DNA from 3 places in the Tessaracoccus zhenghani genome. Region 2 is predicted to be linked to each of the others. Evidence: riboswitches for the same ligand, from Rfam matches in the RefSeq annotation. Region 2 holds a riboswitch; each other region holds the start of a gene.

Region 1 (6,559 bases), 460 kb from region 2:
GTGGGGACCACGATGACGTCGGTCAGCCCAGAGGCCTCTTTCAGCCTGGTGGCCAGCTGCATGGCGGCGAGGTACTGCGAGTCCATCTCGATGCGCACGATCCCGTGCTGGCGGGCCGCTTCGAGCAGCCGGCCGACGGTCTGGCGCGAAACGAACAGCCGCTTGGCCACCTGCGCCTGCGTGAGGTCGTCCTCGTAGTAGAGCCAGGCGGCACGCACGACGAGGTCGAGGTCGTTCGGCGTGGGGGTGAGCACCTTGGTGAGCATATGCCCAGTTCGCGCGGACAGCCTTCCTTCGGACGGCAACGCGCCTAGATTTGATCCGTAGCACTCAGAGAAAGGGTGTCCCTCGTGACCCAGATTCCCGCCCTGCAGCATGCCATCCAGTTCGTCGGCGTCGACGAGATCGTGCTGAACACCGAGAAGCCCGTCGACGAGGTCGGCCCGCATCAGATGCTCCTCCAAGTGGAGGCGTGCGGCATCTGCTTCTCCGACACCAAACTGCTCCACGCCTTCGACTCCCACCCCCGCAAGGCCGAGGTGGTCAAGGGCATCGACCTCGACGCGCTGCCGGAGATCCCGTCGTACCACCCCGGCGCCGCTCCGGTGGTCCCGGGGCACGAGCCCGTGGGCCGCATCGTCAAGGTCGGCGACCAGGTCACGCACTTCGCCGTGGGCGATCGAGTGCTCGTGCAGGCCGACTGGAAGCACCTGCGCACCGCCAAGTCGAACGGCGCCTTCGGGTACAACTTCGACGGCGCCCTGCAGGAGTACGCCCTGATCGACGAGCGCTGCGTCGTGGCGCCCAACGGTGAGGAGTTCCTGATCCACGTCTCCGACGGCCCGTCCGCGGCCGCGGTGGGTCTCATCGAGCCCTGGGCCACCGTCGAAGGCTCCTACGCGTGGGCAGAGCGCGACCATCTCAAGGACGGTGGTCGCCTCCTGGTCGTGAGCGACGGCGAGCCCACCGGGCTGGACGCGCTCACCTCGGCGCACGCCCCGGCCGAGACCGTCTCCGTGACTCCGGGCGAGGTCGCCTCACTCGAGGGCCAGGTGTTCGACGACATCATCTACTACGGCTCAGACCCTGAGGTCATCGAGGCCACGGCGCCGCTGCTCGGCACGCGCGCCACCTACTGCCTGGTCCTCGGCGGCGGGACGATCGGCCGCAAGGTGGCCCTCGACATCGGCCGCGTGCACTACGACTTCATCCGCTTCGTCGGCACCACCGGCGACGACCCGGCCGACGGCTACGCCTGGGTGCCGGCCAACGGCGAACTGCGCGCCGGCGACAACGTCGCCATCATCGGCGCAGCGGGCCCCATGGGCATGATGCACACCATCCGCGCCGTCACCTCCGGGGTGGAGGGCATCCGCGTCACCGGCACAGACCTCAGCGACGACCGGCTGACGCACCTGTCGCGCACCGTCGATCCCATCGCCGCCGGCCGCAGCGTGCCGATCACCTACGTCAACACCGGCGACGAGGAACTGCAGCACGGTTTCACGCACATCGCGTGCATGGTGCCCGTCCCGGCACTGGTCAGCCAGGCCGTGGACCTCGCCGGCGAAGGGGCGATCCTCAACGCCTTCGCGGGCATCCCCGCCGGCACCCTGGGCGACTTCGACCTCCAGGGCATCGTCGAGCGCCGCATCTTCATGCTGGGCACCTCAGGCTCGGATGTCTCGGACATGCGCACCGTGCTGCGCAAGATCGAGGAAGGCATCATCGACACCCACATCAGCCTGGACGCCGTGACCGGCATGAAGGGTTTCCAGGACGCGATCGACTCGGTGATGAACCGCACCAGCGGCGGCAAGATCATGGTGTACCCGATGCTGCACGACCTCGAGCTGACGCGTCTGGTGGACATGCCGGAGAAGCTTCCGCATGTCGCCGCGAAGCTGAACAACGGCGTCTGGACCAAGCAGGCCGAGGAGGCGTTGCTGGCCGGCGCCTAGCCGACTCTAGTGGCCGCGGAGCTGCTCGATCGCCCGGCGTTCACGCTTGGTCGGGCGGCCGGCTCCGCGGTCGCGCACCGCCACGCGGCCCACCATCTCCGGGATGGGTGGCGGCTTCTCGGGCGTCCGGTCGATGTAGGCGGCCTGCGCCAGCGGCGCGCTGACCCGCTTGGCCAGACCGGGGTCCACCACCTCGAGGATCTTCTCGTCCTGGTCCTTACGCACCCGGATGACCTGGCCCGCCACCACATGCTGCGACGCCTTGGGCAGCAGGTCGTTCACCCTCACGTGCCCGCCGCGCACGGCCGAGGTTGCGAGCGAGCGGGTCTTGTACACGCGCACCGCCCACAGCCAGGCATCCAGTCGGGTCATGCGCTGATCCTAATCGCCCGGTCAATGGGCCTCGGGGAGGCCCGGTACGGTGGCGACGAGAGACCTGCCAGAAAGGAACCCCATGACCAGAAAAGCCATCGTCACCGGCCACAGCAAGGGCCTCGGTGCCGCGCTCGCCTCGCAGTTGGAGGCCGACGGCTGGGCCGTCCTCGGCGTGTCGCGCTCTGCCGGCGCCCAGGTGGACCTGGGGTCGGCGTCGGAACTGGCCGCGTGGCTGGAATCCGGCGCACTCGCGGAGTTCCTGGCGGGCGCCTCGGACATCATCCTGATCAACAACGCGGGGGCGGTGTCGCCCATCGGCTTCGTGGGCACGCTGGACCCGGCGGAGATCGAGCGGTCGGTCAACGTCAACGTGACCGCTCCCATCATCCTGACCGACGCCGTGGTGAGGCTGCGCACCGCTGGGGCGCCTCTGCGCGTGGTGCACATCAGCAGCGGGGCGGCGCGCCGCCCCCACACCACGTGGAGCACCTACTGCGCGGGCAAGGCCGCCGTCGACATGCACGCCGTGGCGCTCGCCGAGGAGAACCTCGAGGGCGTGCGCGTGGCCTCCATCGCCCCGGGGGTGGTGGACACCCAGATGCAGGAAGCCATCCGCGGCACGGACTTCCCGGCGCGAGACCAGTTCCAGGCACTGAAGGACGAGGGTCGTCTGTCATCGCCAGACGAGGCGGCCCGCAGGATCATCACGCTGCTCAACCGCGCAGACTTCGGCGAGAAGGTCATCGCGGACGTCCGCGACGCCGGCTGATTCACTTCTTGTCGACTGCCTTCTCCAGCTCCGCCTTGTTCATCTTCGAGCGGCCCTCGACGTTCTTGCGCTTGGCCTCTTCATAGAGCTGGTCCCGGGTACGGCCACCCGGCCCATTGTGGGAGCGGAGGCCACCGCGTCGGCCTGACGAGATGTCCTCGCGGGACAACCTGCTGGATTCCTTCGCCTCGCCTGCCCGAGCGCGCTCCTTGTTCACTGTGCGGGCGGCGATCTCCTCAGCCGTGTCCTCGTCCTCGCCGCGCTCCTCGAGGCCCTCCTTGATGTGCTCGTACTGCCGTTCGCGCTTGGCGCTCCATGCCTTGGGGCTCATCCCCACCTCCTGCTCGGTCCACCAACGCTACGGCGGCGTTCCACGTCCGGCTACCCCCTTTAGCGCGGACCGACGGTGGGCTAGGGTGCTGCCATCCACGCGGGTGCCCTCGGCAGAGGGCTGAGATGGGGCTGATGCGGCCCGGACCGTCCGAACCTGTCCGGGTCATGCCGGCGAAGGAAGTGAACCATGTCACACACCCTTGCAATGCCCACCACCGCGCCCCCGCGGACGCTGCCTCCCGAGGGAAAGGCTGCGCTCCGCGGCGGCGTCCTGGGCAACTACGTCGACCAACTGCACATCTTCCTGCCACTCGTCGCGCTGGCCCCGGCCCTGACCGTGCTCGCGGGGCCGCATGCCGCGGCCACCACCGGCGCCATCGTCGTGATGGCGATGCTGCTCGGCCGCCCCATCGGGGGCATGGTCTTCGGCCAGATCGCCGACCACCTCGGCCGCACCACGACGACGAAGGTCGCCATCGCCGGCACCGCGGCGTGCACGTTCGGCATCGCGGCCGTCCCCACACACGAGTCGATCGGAGGCGCGGCGATCATGATCGTCATCGCGCTGCGCTTCCTCGGCGGCATCTTCATCGCCGGGGAGTACTCAGCGGCGATCCCGCTCGCGATGGAGTGGTCGAAGCCGAGGCGCCGCGGCCTGTTCTCCGGCCTGATCATGTCGATGGCGCCGTGGGCGCAGGCCACCATCGCGTTCGCCACGGGCATCCTGCTGGTGGCGCTCGGGGCCGAGGACTACGCGGCCTGGGGCTGGCGGGCCTCCTTCGCGGCGGGCGGTCTGGCGTCGGTGGGGATGCTGATCTACTACGGGCGACACGTCACGGACGCGCCGGTGTTCCACCGCAGCCGCGCCACGGGGCGCAGGCTCGGGCTGCTGGAAGTGCTGACCGGCGCCTACGCACCGGCGTTCTGGCAGATGTTCGGCCTGATGAGCGGTTTGTGGTTCCTGACCAACACCACCGTGATCATGCTGACGCCCCGGCTGGGCACCGACGTGGGGCTGGCGCCCACGAGCGTGAGCCTGGTGATGGGGTGCGCCGCCGTCGGTCAGGCCATCGTGATGGGTGTCACGGGGCACCTTTCCACCGTGCTGGGCCGTCGGCGGTTCTTCGTCATCTGGGGAGTGCTCGCGGCGGTGTCGGCGCCGCTGTTGTGGCTGGCGATCATGAGCGGCCCGGCCGTGTGGCTGATCGCCGTGTGCGCCGTCGCCCTGCAGGTGCTGACCGTCACTGCCTACGGCCCAGTGGGCGCGTACCTGTCGGAGCGCTTCCCCACTGCCGTGCGGGCCACGGGTTACGGCACGGCCTACAGCCTGTCCATCGTCATCCCGGCCCTGTACCCCTTCTACCTGCCCACGCTGGAGGGCTGGTTCGGGCGCGACGCCGCCGTCGTGGGCCTCATGGTGTTGGGCGGCGCTCTCGTCGCGGTGTGCGGTGCGGTGGGCCCGGCCCTGCGGCCGCGGGAACTCACAGACGACCTCGAGGCTGTCGCCTCCCGTCAGGTGGCCGCATGATCGCCGACGTCATCACGGCCGTGCGCGAACGGGCGCCGCTGGTGCACTGCCTGAGTGCGGCGGTGTCGATGAACTTCGTCGCCGACGCCCTGCTCGCCGCGGGCGCGCGGCCCATGATGACCGAGACGTCGGAGGAGGCGCCGTCGATGGTGGAGGTGGCCGACGCGCTGCTGATCAACCTCGGCACCCTCTCCTCCGACGGTATGGCGGGCATCCCCGCCACCGTCGCCAGGGCCCACTCGCTGGGCACTCCCTGGGTATTGGACCCGACGGCGGTGGGGATCGCGCCGGTCCGCACGCCGCTGGCCCGCCGGTTGCTGTCCGAGGCGCCGGCCGTGGTCCGCGGCAACGCCTCGGAGATCCTGAACATCGCGGGCACCGGGGTGACGGGGCGGGGCGCCGACACCGCGCACACGCCTGAGCAGGCTGCGCAAGCGGCGACCCTGTTGGCTCGGGCCTCCCACGCCGTCGTCGCGGTGTCGGGAGCGCGCGACCTCATCACCGACGGTGAGCGCAGGATCGGCGTCACCGCCGGGCACGCGCTGTTGACCCGGGTCACCGGAACCGGCTGCACGCTGGGCGCGCTCATCGCGGCGTGCGCCGCGGTGGCTGACCCGTTCGACGCGGCCCACGCGGCGACGGCCTGGCTGTGTCTGGCCGCCGAGGACGCGGCGGCCGTCGCTTCGGGGCCGGGGTCGTTCAAGGTGGCGCTGGTGGACGCGCTCGCCACCCTGGACGCGTCGGCAGCGGATGAAAGGGCAGCAGAATGATCGACCTTCGTTGCTATGTGATCACCTCCGGGAACGGACCGGACGTGGTGGCGACGGCCGCCGCGGCGGCCGGGGCCGGCGCCGGCGTGATCCAGGTGCGGGAGAAGCACCTCTCCGCGCGGGAGCTGCTGCGCCTGACGCTCGACGTGGGGCGGGCGGTGCACGAGGCCAACCCGTCGTCGAAGGTGGTGGTCAACGACAGGGTCGACGTGGCGCTGGCCGCGCTGAGGGAGTCGCCTGAGTGGGTGCAGGGGGTGCACCTGGGGCAGGACGACCTGCCGGCGGTGGCCGCGCGTGAACTGCTCGGGCCGGCGGCGGTCATCGGCCTGACGACCGGCACGCTGGAACTCGTGCGCGCTGCGGACGAGCTCGCCGGGGTGATCGACTACGTCGGGTGCGGGCCGTTCAGGCGCACCCCGACGAAGGACTCGGGGCGCGAGCCCCTGGGTCTCGCGGGCTACCCGGCGATGGTCTCCGCGACCCGGCTACCAGTCGTCGCGATCGGCGATGTGCAGGCGGCGGATGCGCGGGCACTCGCCGAGGCGGGGGTGGCGGGAGTCGCCGTGGTGCGCGCAGTGATGGGTGCTGACGACCCGGCGGCCGTGGTCCGGGAGATCCTGGCCGCGCCCTTCGCTAGCTTCGCTCGCTCCTAGGGGGCTCAGGAGGCTGAAGCGCGGGGCGGCGCCCCCAACCGGTCGCGACGGGCTTCGGGAGTGAGCGCCCAGCGCACGATCGTCGTCGAGAAGCGGCCGAGGGGCTGACCGAACAACACGTCGAACCACCGGCCCGCGGGGAGCCGCAGTTCGCGACGCGCCCATGGGGG
Region 2 (6,559 bases):
GATCGCGGTGGATCCGGCGCTGGCGACGGCGACCCGGGCAGACCCGCCACGGGTGAGATCGAGCCCGCCCAGCACCTCCTTGGAGCGGATGGCTTCGTCCAGTTCCGCGCTGGAGCTGAGTTGCTCGACGAGGTACCCGCCCGGCGCGTGCTCCTCCAACGCCGCGGCGATCGCGTCGACGGTGGGTCCCTCCGCGACCACCCCCAGCGGGAGGTCACGGGGGCCTGACTTCAGCGTCGGCATGATGAACAGCAGCAGGAGGCCGACGAGGATGACGGAGAGGCCGGCGGTGAGGCCGAACCAGCGGATGGCTCGCGCGCGCCTGCGCAGCGTGGGACGGATGGGGGCTTCGGTGGTGACGGGCATGCGTTCCTTGCGTTATGGAGGAAAATCCTCCGTTTACGGAGAAGTTTCCTCCGGATAGGATGACGAAGTCAAAACCAGGGAGGTGAAGGCGGTCATGAGGGCAGACGCGTTGGCACGGCGGCGCCGCATCCTCGACGAGGCACGTCACCTGTTCGCCGGGCAGGGAGTCGCCGTTCCGCTGGAGGCCGTGGCGCACTCAGCGGAGGTGGGCATCGCGACGCTGTACCGCAACTACCCAGACCGCGACGCGCTCGTCACCGCCGTGATGCTCGACCTGCTGGCGGACATCGACGCCGCCGTCGCCGACGCAGCGGAGGGGCTGGACGCAGACCCGGAGGCGACGTGGGTCGGGCTGGTGAACCGCCTCGTCGCCCTGGAGGTCGGGGCATTGACCCACGCCTTGTCCGGGCAGGGCACAGACCTCCCGGCTGAAGTGACCGAGGCGCAGGAGCGCTCCCTCGCCGGCGTCTCGGCTGTGTTGAAGGCGCTGAGCGACAGGCGGGCGCTGAACTCAGACCTGAGCGCGGTCGAGTTCATCGCGGCCATCGCCATCCTGACGCGCCCCCAGCCCGAAGCGATCCACCGGGCCGCGCCCGGCGTCGTCGCCCGCCTCGTGGCCGCGTTCGTCGCCTCCACCCGCCCGTAGGTCGTAGCTCAGCGGCTCAACCGAGCCACGTGGTGCTCCGGCGGGCAAGCTCGAACACCTTCTCGACGGTGTGCTGAGGGAGTCGCTCCGGCAAGCGCCGGAGGTGCCTCACCAGGCGGCTGCGGTTGATGACGGTGACGTCCTCGGGTGCCGCCTTCACGACGAAGGTGTCGGCGTTCACCGGCACGACCATGCCGCGCACGGCGACGGCGAAGCCCGCGGCCTTCCCGAGGAGCTTGGCTGCCCTGCTGGCCTCGTGGCGCGAGTTGCGGATATAGGGCTGGCGCACGCCGTTGACCATGAACGTGTTGCCGCCCACCCATACCTTCATCCCGGCGTGGTTCTTCGAATTGATGGTGAAGACGCCCGCTGGACCGATCAGTAGGTGGTCGATGTCTGAGTCCTTCGTTCCCACCGGGATCGAGTGAAGGAAGCGCCATCGTGGATCCGCCTTCCGCAATCTCTCGAGCTCAGCGGCCACCAGCCGCTCACCGATGGCACCCCGCTCCCACGGCGAGCGCGCGTGCTTCCCAAGAAGGATGCTTCGCAGGATGGTGGCGCGCTGGCCGACCGCGTGGGCGGCCTCGATCTGTGCCTGGAGCGATACGCCCGGTGTGTTGTGGATGAGGTCGAGGACGGGAGTGGGCTTGCTGGGGACTGCCCCGACGGCCCGTCCCGGGGGGCGGGATGCGGTGAACGCCGCGGGATCCTTCGGCCTCGCCGGCGGCTTCGTCGATTGGCTCGGCTCGGCACTTGGGCGGCGCCAATAGCCAACGGCCGCCTCGAGTTCCGCGGAGAGCTCCGGTGACTCTGGGTGCAGCGTGTGGGCATCCATGTCCTGATAACCCAGCTGCACCCCGTCACTGGAGCGAATCACGTATAAGCGATCTTTACCGAAGTGCTTCCACCGCTTGAAATTGAACGCGGTCGACGACTTGTCCCCCATGGGCCGAGGCTAGCCGCGATCCCTCCGGGCCGCGGCCAGCCCGCCAGAATCAGGCGCTCTGCGCCTCGGAGATGTCCAGGTACACCTGTGCACCCATCTCCCTGAACTCCCGCGACTTCGCCGCCATGCCCGACTCCGCGTCGACACCGGAACCGAACCGGGCCCTGATGTCGCCGCTGATCTTCATCGAGCAGAACTTCGGCCCACACATCGAGCAGAAGTGCGCCGTCTTCGCCGGCTCCGCGGGCAGGGTCTCGTCGTGGAACGCGATGGCGGTGTCCGGGTCGAGCGACAGCGCGAACTGGTCGTGCCACCGGAACTCGAACCGCGCCTTGCTCAAGGCGTCGTCGCGGACCTGCGCCCCGGGGTGTCCCTTGGCGACATCGGCGGCGTGGGCCGCAATCTTGTACGTGATGACGCCGGTCTTCACGTCGTCGCGGTTCGGCAGCCCCAGGTGTTCCTTGGGGGTGACGTAACAGAGCATCGCGGTGCCGTGCATGGCGATCACTGCGGCCCCGATGGCGGAGGTGATGTGGTCGTACCCCGGGGCGATGTCGGTGACCAGCGGCCCCAGCGTGTAGAACGGCGCGCCGTGGCACCAGTCCTGCTCGAGGCGTACGTTCTCCTCCACGAGGTTCAGCGGGATGTGGCCGGGGCCCTCCACCATTACCTGCACGTCGTACTCCCAGGCCCGCTTCGTCAGCTCGGCGAGGGTGCGCAGCTCGGCGAACTGAGCCTCGTCGTTCGCGTCGGCGATGGAGCCGGGCCGCAGCCCGTCGCCCAGGCTGAACGAGATGTCGTAGGCCGCGAAGATCTCGCACAGTTCGTCGAAGTGCTCGTAGAGGAACGACTCCCGGTGGTGAGCAAGCATCCAGCCGGCCATGATCGACCCACCCCGGCTGACGATGCCCGTGACGCGATCAGCCGTCAGCGGCACGTACCTCAAGAGGACGCCGGCGTGGACGGTCATGTAGTCGACGCCCTGCTCGGCCTGCTCGATGACCGTGTCCCGGTACACCTTCCATGTGAGCTCCTCGGCCTTGCCGTCCACCTTCTCCAGCGCCTGGTAGAGCGGCACGGTACCGATGGGCACGGGGCTGTTGCGGACGATCCATTCGCGCGTGGTGTGAATGTCATCACCGGTGGAGAGGTCCATGACTGTGTCGGCGCCCCAGCGGGTAGCCCACGTCAGCTTGTCCACCTCCTCCGCGATGGAACTGGTGACGGCGGAGTTGCCGATGTTGGCGTTGACCTTCGTCAGGAACGCCCTGCCGATGATCATCGGTTCGGCCTCAGGGTGGTTGATGTTGGCGGGGATGATCGCTCGGCCGGACGCCACCTCTTCCACCACCTTCTCGACGGCGACGCCCTCGCGCAGCGCCACGTAACGCATCTCCGGGGTGACGACGCCATTGCGGGCATAGTGCAGCTGCGTCACCCTCTTGCCGGGTATGGCTCGGATGGGCTCCTGCCTGCGGCCGCGCCATTCATCGGAGGCCGCGCCACGACGCACGGCCGCCCGGCCGTCGTCGGCCAGGTCGGTGGAGCGCGCCGAATGGAGTTCAGTGTCACCTCGCCCGGCAATCCACTCCCGGCGCTTCGGGGCAAGCCCTTCCACAGGATCGACGGTGGGGCCACACGTGCGGTAGACGTGCACGTCGGCATTGGGGACGTCACCAGGGGAGTCCGCCAAGCTGATGGCGGTGACCGGGACGTGGATGTCGCCATCGGAGATGGTGACGGCACGATGCTGCGGATGGATTTCCATCTGACTCTCTTCCTTCGCCGGCATGACCCGGACAGGTTCGACGGTCGCAAGCGGCATCAGCTTGATCTCAGCCCGTGCCCGGGCACCCGTGGGGTGTCTGAAGCCAACCACAGCGGGAGCTCACCGCCACCGACGTCTCATGGCGAACGCTCCGCACTCGCCTCGTGGGAGCACAAGCCCCTGTCAGGACGACATCGCCTCGCGACTCGACGCGACGCGCAGCCGGCAGGCGAGCCCAGCCCTACACCGATTTTGACTTCTCCGCAGAGTCTGTCTAGTATTGGTCTTCGCGCAAGCGACTGCTGAACAAGCAAAACCCCCAGTCACATGGGAATTCATGCTTATTTGCGGCTGATCCACCCAGATCAAGCGATTTGACACGGGGAGGCCAACAAGTAAAGTTCTGCGGGTTGCCCAAGCGGCAAATACAACTCAACGGAACAAGCCAAACCGGCCGATTTGACAGGCTGGAACACGGCAAGTAAAGTTGATCGAGTTGCCCCAAGCGGGAATCGCACGGAAAATGGTGTGGTTGAAGCGCGGGTCGCACCCGAAACTTGAGAACTCAACAGTGTGCTTTAAGTCAATGCCAAATACATGCACTGGCAAGGCTTTTCGGAGTCTTGTCGTGCGAACCCGTCTCCCAGCTTTGGTTGGGGATGGATTCCTTTGAATTAATATTGATTAAAGTCCAGTTTTTTGGATTTTGTCGGTATCAAACTAGTTGACAGTTGAGCAGGTGCCTTTTGGGGTGTCTGTACTGATAATTTTCAACGGAGAGTTTGATCCTGGCTCAGGACGAACGCTGGCGGCGTGCTTAACACATGCAAGTCGAACGGTAAGGCCCTTTCGGGGGTACACGAGTGGCGAACGGGTGAGTAACACGTGAGTAACCTGCCCTTGACTTTGGGATAACTCCTGGAAACAGGTGCTAATACCGGATACCAGCCTGCACGGCATCGTGTTGGTTTGAAAGCTCCGGCGGTCAAGGATGGACTCGCGGCCTATCAGCTTGTTGGTGAGGTAGTGGCTCACCAAGGCTTCGACGGGTAGCCGGCCTGAGAGGGTGACCGGCCACATTGGGACTGAGATACGGCCCAAACTCCTACGGGAGGCAGCAGTGGGGAATATTGCACAATGGACGCAAGTCTGATGCAGCAACGCCGCGTGCGGGATGACGGCCTTCGGGTTGTAAACCGCTTTCAGCAGGGACGAAGCGAGAGTGACGGTACCTGCAGAAGAAGCACCGGCTAACTACGTGCCAGCAGCCGCGGTGATACGTAGGGTGCGAGCGTTGTCCGGATTTATTGGGCGTAAAGAGCTTGTAGGCGGTTTGTTGCGTCGGTAGTGAAAACTCAGGGCTTAACCCTGAGCCTGCTTCCGATACGGGCAGACTTGAGGAAGGTAGGGGAGAATGGAATTCCTGGTGAAGCGGTGGAATGCGTAGATATCAGGAGGAACACCAGTGGCGAAGGCGGTTCTCTGGACCTTTCCTGACGCTGAGAAGCGAAAGCGTGGGGAGCAAACAGGCTTAGATACCCTGGTAGTCCACGCCGTAAACGGTGGGTACTAGGTGTGGGGTTCATTCCACGAACTCCGTGCCGCAGCTAACGCATTAAGTACCCCGCCTGGGGAGTACGGCCGCAAGGCTAAAACTCAAAGGAATTGACGGGGCCCCGCACAAGCGGCGGAGCATGCGGATTAATTCGATGCAACGCGAAGAACCTTACCTGGGTTTGACATATGCCGGAAACATCTAGAGATAGGTGCCCCTTTATGGTCGGTTTACAGGTGGTGCATGGCTGTCGTCAGCTCGTGTCGTGAGATGTTGGGTTAAGTCCCGCAACGAGCGCAACCCTCGTCCTATGTTGCCAGCGGGTAATGCCGGGGACTCATAGGAGACCGCCGGGGTCAACTCGGAGGAAGGTGGGGATGACGTCAAGTCATCATGCCCCTTATGTCCAGGGCTTCACGCATGCTACAATGGCCGGTACAAAGAGCTGCGAACCTGCAAGGGTGAGCGAATCTCAAAAAGCCGGTCTCAGTTCGGATTGGGGTCTGCAACTCGACCCCATGAAGTCGGAGTCGCTAGTAATCGCAGATCAGCAACGCTGCGGTGAATACGTTCCCGGGGCTTGTACACACCGCCCGTCAAGTCATGAAAGTCGGTAACACCCGAAGCCGGTGGCCTAACCCCTTGTGGGAGGGAGCCGTCGAAGGTGGGACCGGTAATTAGGACTAAGTCGTAACAAGGTAGCCGTACCGGAAGGTGCGGCTGGATCACCTCCTTTCTAAGGAGCCTGTAGCAGCACGGTTTTTGACTGTGGTGCTCATGGTCGTGTTCTGGGACAGGTGTTTCCAGCGCGGCCGGCACCGGAATGTGGAACATTGACTTTTGAAGTTCGGAGGAAGTCGTTTCTCGTCAGTACAGCCTGGGTCCTTGTGGTCTGGGAGTGGAAATTCGGGGGATGGTTGGTGTCGGGCTAAGCACGCTGTTGGGTCCTGAAGGGTCGGTTGTTTGTGCAACGCCTTCTAGCGGACCATGGTGGCAGTCGCCTTTCGGGGTGGTTGTTGTCCTGGGCTCGCCCGTATTTTGAGAACTTCACAGTGGACGCGAGCATCTTTGTAGATTTTTTGACAAGCTACTAAGTGCGATCGGTGGATGCCTTGGCACCAAGAGCCGATGAAGGACGTTGTAACCTGCGATAAGCCATGGGGAGCTGGTAAACGAGCTTTGATCCGTGGATTTCCGAATAGGGAAACCTTGAAATACCGGAGTCATGTCCGGCAACCTCTGCCTGAATATATAGGGCAGTTGGAGGGAACGTGGGGA
Region 3 (6,559 bases), 290 kb from region 2:
GCGTCCTCGTCGGCCGTGGCCTTCTCCAGGGCTTCAGCGGCGCTGTCCGCCTCGGGTCCGCCGACGTAGCCGAGCGCCTCGGCGGCGTGCTCACGCACGGCCGTCGACTCGTCGGTCAGCCGTGCCACCAGTGCGGCCACACCGCCCTGGCCGAGCTTGCGGAAGGCGTCACTCAGCGCGTCGCGTTGCCAGTCGTCGCCGTCGCCCAAGCGGGCGGCCAGGTCACCGGCGGCCAAATGGCCGCCCGTGTTGGCAGCGGCCCGGTACGCCTTGAGCGCGACGTCCTTGTGCGGGTCCGCCACCAGCCCACGGACGTGCTCGAAGTGCTCCGGGTTGCCCACCTTGCTCACCACGTGGGCCCCGGTGAAACGGACGTGCTCGGAGTCGCTCTGCAGCATGGCGAGGATCTCGTCGTTAGCCTCGTCGGCGTGCTGCACCACGGCCCACGTGAGGTCCTCCCGCACGCGTCCGTCGGTCTCCGTCTTCAGGTGCGCCAGCAGCGCCGGGACGACGGCCGGGTCCTTGATGGACCCGAGAGCCAGCGCGGCCATGCGACGGTCGGTGCCGACGGGGGAATCGAGCTGATTGATCAGGGTCTGGGCATTTCGTGTCATGCCTCAGAACGTAAAGCCTCACGTCGCGTGAAGGTCAACCGGCGAAACCGGGGTCGACTACGCTGTGGGCAGAACCAGGGACAGGGAGCAACGATGCCGGACATGGCCATGATCACCAGGTTGGGCACGCTGCTGGTGCGCCACATGGGCGCCTTCAGCACGCAGAGCTCCGAGATCCCTGGTGACTCGCCGGACAGCAACAAGACGGCTGAGGACGCGCGCAACTTCACGCGGTCGCTCGAGGAGATGGGCCCCACCTTCATCAAGTTCGGGCAACTCCTGTCCACGCGGCGTGACCTGCTGCCCGCCGTCTACACCGACGAGCTCAGCCGGTTGCAGGACGACGTCGAAGTGGTGCCCGTCGAACAGATTCGCGCGCGCATCGAAGAGTCGCTGGGCGCGTCCGTGAACGCGATGTTCTCGGAGTTCGACGACGTGCCGATCGCCGCCGCCTCCCTCGCGCAGGTGCACCGGGGGGTGACGAAGTCCGGCCGCGACGTCGTCGTGAAGGTGTTGCGCCCCGGCGTGCGCGACCGGGTGCGCAACGACCTGGATTCCCTCGCAGGCCTGGCAGATTTCGTGGACCACAACACACCCGTCGGCCCCCGCCTCGGTGCCGCGCGGATGCTGGCCCAGTTCCGGCGCTCCATGGCCGACGAGCTGGACTACCGCAAGGAGGCGGCGAACCTGCGCCTGTTCGCGGACCTCGCCGAGGACGAACGCGACCTCGTGGTGCCCACCCCCATCGACGACTACTCCACAGACGAGGTGCTCACGCTCGAGTTGATGCCCGGGAAGAAGATCACCGACGTCGGCAGGATCGAACTGCTCGACGTCGACGGCCCGGCGCTGGCGGGTTCGCTGTTCCACTTCATGCTGAAGGCCATGCTGGTGGACGGCATCCTCCACGCGGATCCCCACCCCGGCAACCTGTTCCTCACCCCGGACCACCGCATCGCCATCCTCGACGTGGGCATGGTGGTGCGTCTGCCCGCGCGGGTCCGGACGTCGCTGGTGAAGCTGCTCGTGGCCATCGGCGACGCCGACGGCGAGGCCGCGGCCATGGTGCTGGCCGGGATGGGCCACCCGCTGGAGGACTACGATGCGGCGGCCTTCCGTGACTCCGTCACCCACCTCGTGTCCACCACGCTCGCCATGGGCCCGGATCTCCAGGCGGGCACCGTGCTGATGGAACTGGCCCGGCTCTCAGGGGAACACGGACTCCGTCCTCCCGCGGAGATGACGATGGTGGGCAAGGCGCTGCTGAACCTGGATCAGGCCACGCAGCACCTGGATCCCGGCTTCACGCCCATCGAGGCCATCCGCGCCAACGTCTCCACCATCCTCCGCGCCGGTTTCAGCCCGAGCGCCGGCCAGACGCTGCTGAGCGGGCTGGAGGGCAAGGAGTTCATCGAGCGGCTCCCCCGCCGCGCGAACCGCATCCTCGACTCCCTCGCCGAGGGCGAGTTGAGCTTCAACATCAACGCCGTCGACGAGGACCGGCTCCACATGGTGCTGCACCAGGTGGCCAACCGGGTGTCGGTCGCGCTGATCCTGGCCGCGATCACGGTGGCGGCCGCCCTGCTGATGGTCGCCGACGTCGGGCCCCACCTACTGGGCTACCCCGCGCTGGGCGCGATCTTCTTCCTCATCGCCGCCATCGGGGGCCTCGTCATGGTGGTCGGGATCCTCTTCGAGGACCGGCCCCCGGTCCGACGCGTCAAGCGCCGTGACAGGCGCCGCAAGCTGTACGACGACGCCCCGTAGACTGACCCCGACGTAAGGAGTCCAGGTGCCAAGGTCCGCCATCCGCCGCTATCTGCGGTTGCTCGCGCCGGGCACCCAGCTGCGCGGGGGCCTGGATCGCATCCTGCTCGGCCGCACCGGCGCCCTCATCGTGCTCGGCAACAACACGAGGGTCCAGCAGGTGTGCTCGGGCGGCTTCCAACTCGGCGTCGACTGCACCGAGCAGAATCTCCGCGAACTCGCGAAGCTCGACGGGGCGATCATCCTCTCCAACGACCTCAGCCGCATCGTGGCCGCCGGCGTGCACCTCGTGCCGGAGGGCGATCTTCCCACGGCCGAGACGGGCACCAGGCACCGGTCGGCGGACCGCACGGCCCAGTCTGCCGGCGTGCCGGTGGTCACCGTATCGGCCTCTATGAGCACCGTCTCCCTCTTCCTGGGGGGCCGGCGCCATCCCGTCGAGACCGTGCCCCAGGTGATCAGCCGGGCGAACCAGACGCTGGCCACTCTGTCGCGCGTCGTCACGCGGCTCACAGACCAGATGGAGCAGTTCACGCTGCTCGAGATCGGCGAGCAGGTCACCCTGCGCGACCTCACCCACGTCGCGCACCGCCTGGAACTCACCCGCAGGTTGTCCACGGAGATGCAGTTCCATGTGGACATCCTCGGGGTCGAGGGGAGGATGGTCGCGCTGCAGCACACGGAACTGGCCAGCCACTTCGAGGGGGTCGCGGATCTGCTGACGGAGGACTACGCGCACAACCTGTCGGACCCCTCGGAATTCGACCTGCTGGCCCTGCACAACTTCTCTCCCGAGGAACTCTTCAGCGGCGGCCTGGTGGCGGAGCGGCTGGGGTTCGGGGCGAACGCCAACCTGGAACAGAGCCTGGAGACGCGCGGCGTGCGACTCCTCTCCCGGGTGGGCCGGTTACCGGCGCCGATGGTGTCGAAGCTGGTGGGCAGGTACACCCTGCAGGAGATGTTCGGCGCCTCCGTGTCGCAGTTGATGGAGATCGACGGGATCGGCCCACGCCGTGCGCGCCAGATCCGCGACGCCCTGCTGCGGATCACGGACTCCAGCGGTTCCTGACAGACGCCCGTCAGCCGCGAACCCCCTGGAGAGCACTTCCCGGACTGCGCTAAGGTGGACGCCGAACACAGGGGAGCGCCACCGGGGCGCTGAGAGTGCGGGAGGCCGCAGACCCTCAAACCTGATCCGGTTAGCACCGGCGTAGGGAGTTGGGAATTCTCCTCGGCATCCGCCGAGCCCTCCTCTTGAAGGAGCGGACATGAAGTTCTTCGTACACTCTGCCATCGCGGCCGCCGCCGTGCTGGCGCTGGCGGCCTGCGGCGGAGCGGCCACCCCGGGGGGCACGGAAGGCCCCGCGCGCGAGACGTCCGAGGCGCTCACCTCGTCGTCGACCTTGACGGTGGTGACCCACGATTCGTTCAGCCTGCCGGACGACCTCAAGGCCCGGTTCGCCGAGGAATCCGGCCTGGACGTGACCTACGTCCAGCCCGGCGACAGCGGCACCCTGGTCAACCAGCTCATCCTCACGAAGGACTCGCCGCTCGGCGACGTGGTGTTCGGCATCGACAACACCTACGCCTCGCGCGCCGCGGAGGAGGGTGTCCTCTCCGGTTACGAGTCAGAGGCCCTCCCGGAGGAGGCCAGGGCCATGGCCACCGAGGGCCTCACGCCCATCGACTTCGGCGACGTGTGCATCAACGCCGACAAGCGCTGGTTCGCCGAGCACGACCTGACCATCCCGGCCACCCTCGACGACCTCCTCAAACCCGAATACAAGGACCTCCTCGTCGTGACCCACCCGGCGTCCTCCTCGCCGGGCCTGGCCTTCCTGCTCGCCACCATCGGCGAGAAGGGCGACGGCTGGCTCGACTACTGGTCCGCCCTGGCGGACAACGGCCTGAAGGTCGCCTCGGGTTGGACCGAGGCCTACTACACGGACTTCTCGGGCGCCGACGGCGCAGGGCCCCGCCCGCTGGTGCTGAGCTACGCCACCTCCCCCGCGTACACAGTGGACGGGGACGAATCCACCACCGAAGCGCTGCTGGACACGTGCTTCCGCCAGGTCGAGTACGCCGGCGTCCTCGCGGGCGCCCAGAACGAGGAAGGCGCCCGCGCCTTCGTCGACTTCCTGCTCAGCCCCGAGGTGCAGAGCGTGTTCCCCACCGAGATGTACATGTACCCTGCGGCGACCGACACCGAACTGCCCGAGGAGTGGGCCCGCTTCGCGCCGCTGGCACCGTCGCCGGTGGAGGTCTCCCCCGAAGAGATCGACGCGAACCGCGACCAGTGGATCCGTGACTGGACCGAGGCCATGGGGTGAGATCGACCCTGGGTTGGCGGCTGGGATGGGCGCTGACGGCGCTCGTTCCGGCCGCCTTCCTGACGCTCTTCTTCGCGTGGCCCGCCGCCGCGCTCGTGCTGCGGGGCTTCCACGACGACACCTCATGGACGCTCGAGGGTTTCAGTTCAGTCTTCGGCTCCCGCCGCACCTGGGGGGCCATCTGGTTCACCCTCGGCACGGCCACCGCCTCCACGCTGCTGTGTCTGGTGCTCGGGTTGCCGGGCGCCTACCTCCTCTACCGCTGCCGGTTCCGCGGCCGCGACACCTTGCGCGCCCTCATCACCATCCCCTTCGTGCTGCCCACGGTGGTGGTGGGCGTCGCATTCGGCTCATTGCTGCGCCCCGACGGGCTGCTCGGCTGGCTCGGCCTGGCCGGCACCCCGGCCGCCATCCTCGCCGCGATGGTGTTCTTCAACTACTCCGTGATCGTGCGCACGGTGGGCACCCTCTGGGCGCGCCTCGACCCGCGCCTGGCCCAGGCCGCCGGCACGCTGGGCGCCTCTCCCCTCCGCACACTGCGCACCGTGACGCTGCCGGCCCTGACGCCGGCGATTGTCTCCGGCGCATCCCTGGTGTTCCTGTTCAGCGCCTCCAGCTACGGCATTGTGATGGTGCTGGGCCAGACCCGCTACCGCACCATCGAGACCGAGATCTGGTTCCTCACCACGCAACTCCTCGACCTGCCGTCGGCCGCCGCCCTGTCGATCACCCAGCTCGTCATCGTGTCCGCCGCTCTCTGGCTGAGCGGCCGCGCCCAGGCCCGCATGACCCGCGCCCTGAGGCTGCAACCCGACGTCGACTCGGAGCGCGGCCTCTCCCTGCGCCGCGACGGTCCGGCGCTCGGCCTGACGCTGGCCGTGGCCGTGGCGCTGCTCGGCCTCCCCCTCGCCAACCTCGCGTGGCGCTCACTGCACCGCGACGGTGGGTTCACCGTCGTCAACTACCTGCAACTCGCCGCCGAGGGCGGCGCCGGAGTGAGCGTGTGGGCAGCACTCCGCACCTCACTGGTCACAGCCATCGCAGCGACGGCCATCGCCGTGACCCTCGGGCTGCTCGTGGCGCTCGTCGCCTCCAGGCGACCCCGACGCGCGGCGGGCAGATCCGCACTGGCCGTGGTGGAGTCGCTGTTCCTGCTGCCGCTGGGCGTGTCCGCCGTCACCGTGGGCTTCGGCTATCTGATCACGCTGAACCGGCCGCCGCTGGACCTCCGCTCCAGCATCGTGCTCATCCCCGTGGCCCAGGCCGTCGTCGCCCTGCCGCTCGTGGTCCGCACACTGCTGCCCACCCTGCGCGCCATCGACCCCCGCCAACTCGAGGCCGCGGCCACGCTGGGCTCCACGCCCTGGCAGGTGGTGCGCCGCATCGAGCTGCCCCATCTCGGCCGGGCGGTGGGCCTGGCGGTGGGGTTCGCCTTCGCCACCTCGCTGGGTGAGTTCGGTGCCACGAGTTTCCTGGCCCGGCCGGACAACCCGACGCTGCCTGTGTTGATCTTCCGGCTGTTCGGCCGCCCGGGCGCAGAGAACTACGGCGTGGCGCTGGCCGCCTCCGTGGTGCTGGCAGGATTGGCAGGGATCACGATGGCCGCCGCCGAACGCCTGCGGCCGAAGGAGGTGGCCGCGTGGTGACCGGTCTGGAAGTACACGATGTGTCGGTCCGTTACGGCCGCACGGTCGCCGTCGACGACGTGTCGCTCCGGGTGGAGCCGGGCACGATCGTGGCGCTGCTGGGCGCGTCCGGATCCGGCAAGTCGACGCTGCTGCGGGCCATCGCCGGCCTGCAACCCCTCTCGTCGGGGGCCATCCTCTGGGACGGCGAGGACCTCGCCCC

Evidence for each region. Region 2 has a riboswitch for thiamine pyrophosphate ahead of thiC (phosphomethylpyrimidine synthase ThiC). Riboswitches for the same ligand answer to the same signal wherever they lie in the genome.
Region 1: linked by a shared signal. The riboswitch ahead of ACX1DX_RS11195 (MFS transporter) and the one ahead of thiC (phosphomethylpyrimidine synthase ThiC) in region 2 are both predicted to bind thiamine pyrophosphate.
Region 3: linked by a shared signal. The riboswitch ahead of ACX1DX_RS07780 (thiamine ABC transporter substrate-binding protein) and the one ahead of thiC (phosphomethylpyrimidine synthase ThiC) in region 2 are both predicted to bind thiamine pyrophosphate.

What each region holds. Positions count from the first base shown of each region.
Region 1 is NZ_CM137275.1:2,361,987-2,368,545, reverse strand. Features, by position in the region: gene ACX1DX_RS11220 (sugar-binding transcriptional regulator) at 1-266, opposite strand, end outside; gene ACX1DX_RS11215 (alcohol dehydrogenase catalytic domain-containing protein) at 351-1,961, shown strand; gene hslR (Hsp15 family ribosome-associated heat shock protein) at 1,968-2,333, opposite strand; gene ACX1DX_RS11205 (SDR family NAD(P)-dependent oxidoreductase) at 2,416-3,105, shown strand; gene ACX1DX_RS11200 (plasmid stabilization protein) at 3,107-3,436, opposite strand; TPP riboswitch at 3,526-3,635, shown strand; gene ACX1DX_RS11195 (MFS transporter) at 3,626-4,966, shown strand; gene thiM (hydroxyethylthiazole kinase) at 4,963-5,736, shown strand; gene ACX1DX_RS11185 (thiamine phosphate synthase) at 5,733-6,389, shown strand; gene ACX1DX_RS11180 (oxygenase MpaB family protein) at 6,395-6,559, opposite strand, start outside.
Region 2 is NZ_CM137275.1:1,903,508-1,910,066, reverse strand. Features, by position in the region: gene ACX1DX_RS09160 (hypothetical protein) at 1-366, opposite strand, end outside; gene ACX1DX_RS09155 (TetR/AcrR family transcriptional regulator) at 461-1,012, shown strand; gene ACX1DX_RS09150 (nuclease-related domain-containing protein) at 1,029-1,889, opposite strand; gene thiC (phosphomethylpyrimidine synthase ThiC) at 2,008-3,726, opposite strand; TPP riboswitch at 3,718-3,826, opposite strand; rRNA gene ACX1DX_RS09140 (16S ribosomal RNA) at 4,497-6,017, shown strand; rRNA gene ACX1DX_RS09135 (23S ribosomal RNA) at 6,362-6,559, shown strand, end outside.
Region 3 is NZ_CM137275.1:1,612,613-1,619,171, forward strand. Features, by position in the region: gene ACX1DX_RS07765 (HEAT repeat domain-containing protein) at 1-614, opposite strand, end outside; gene ACX1DX_RS07770 (ABC1 kinase family protein) at 717-2,381, shown strand; gene disA (DNA integrity scanning diadenylate cyclase DisA) at 2,407-3,450, shown strand; TPP riboswitch at 3,510-3,615, shown strand; gene ACX1DX_RS07780 (thiamine ABC transporter substrate-binding protein) at 3,650-4,711, shown strand; gene ACX1DX_RS07785 (ABC transporter permease) at 4,708-6,357, shown strand; gene ACX1DX_RS07790 (ABC transporter ATP-binding protein) at 6,351-6,559, shown strand, end outside.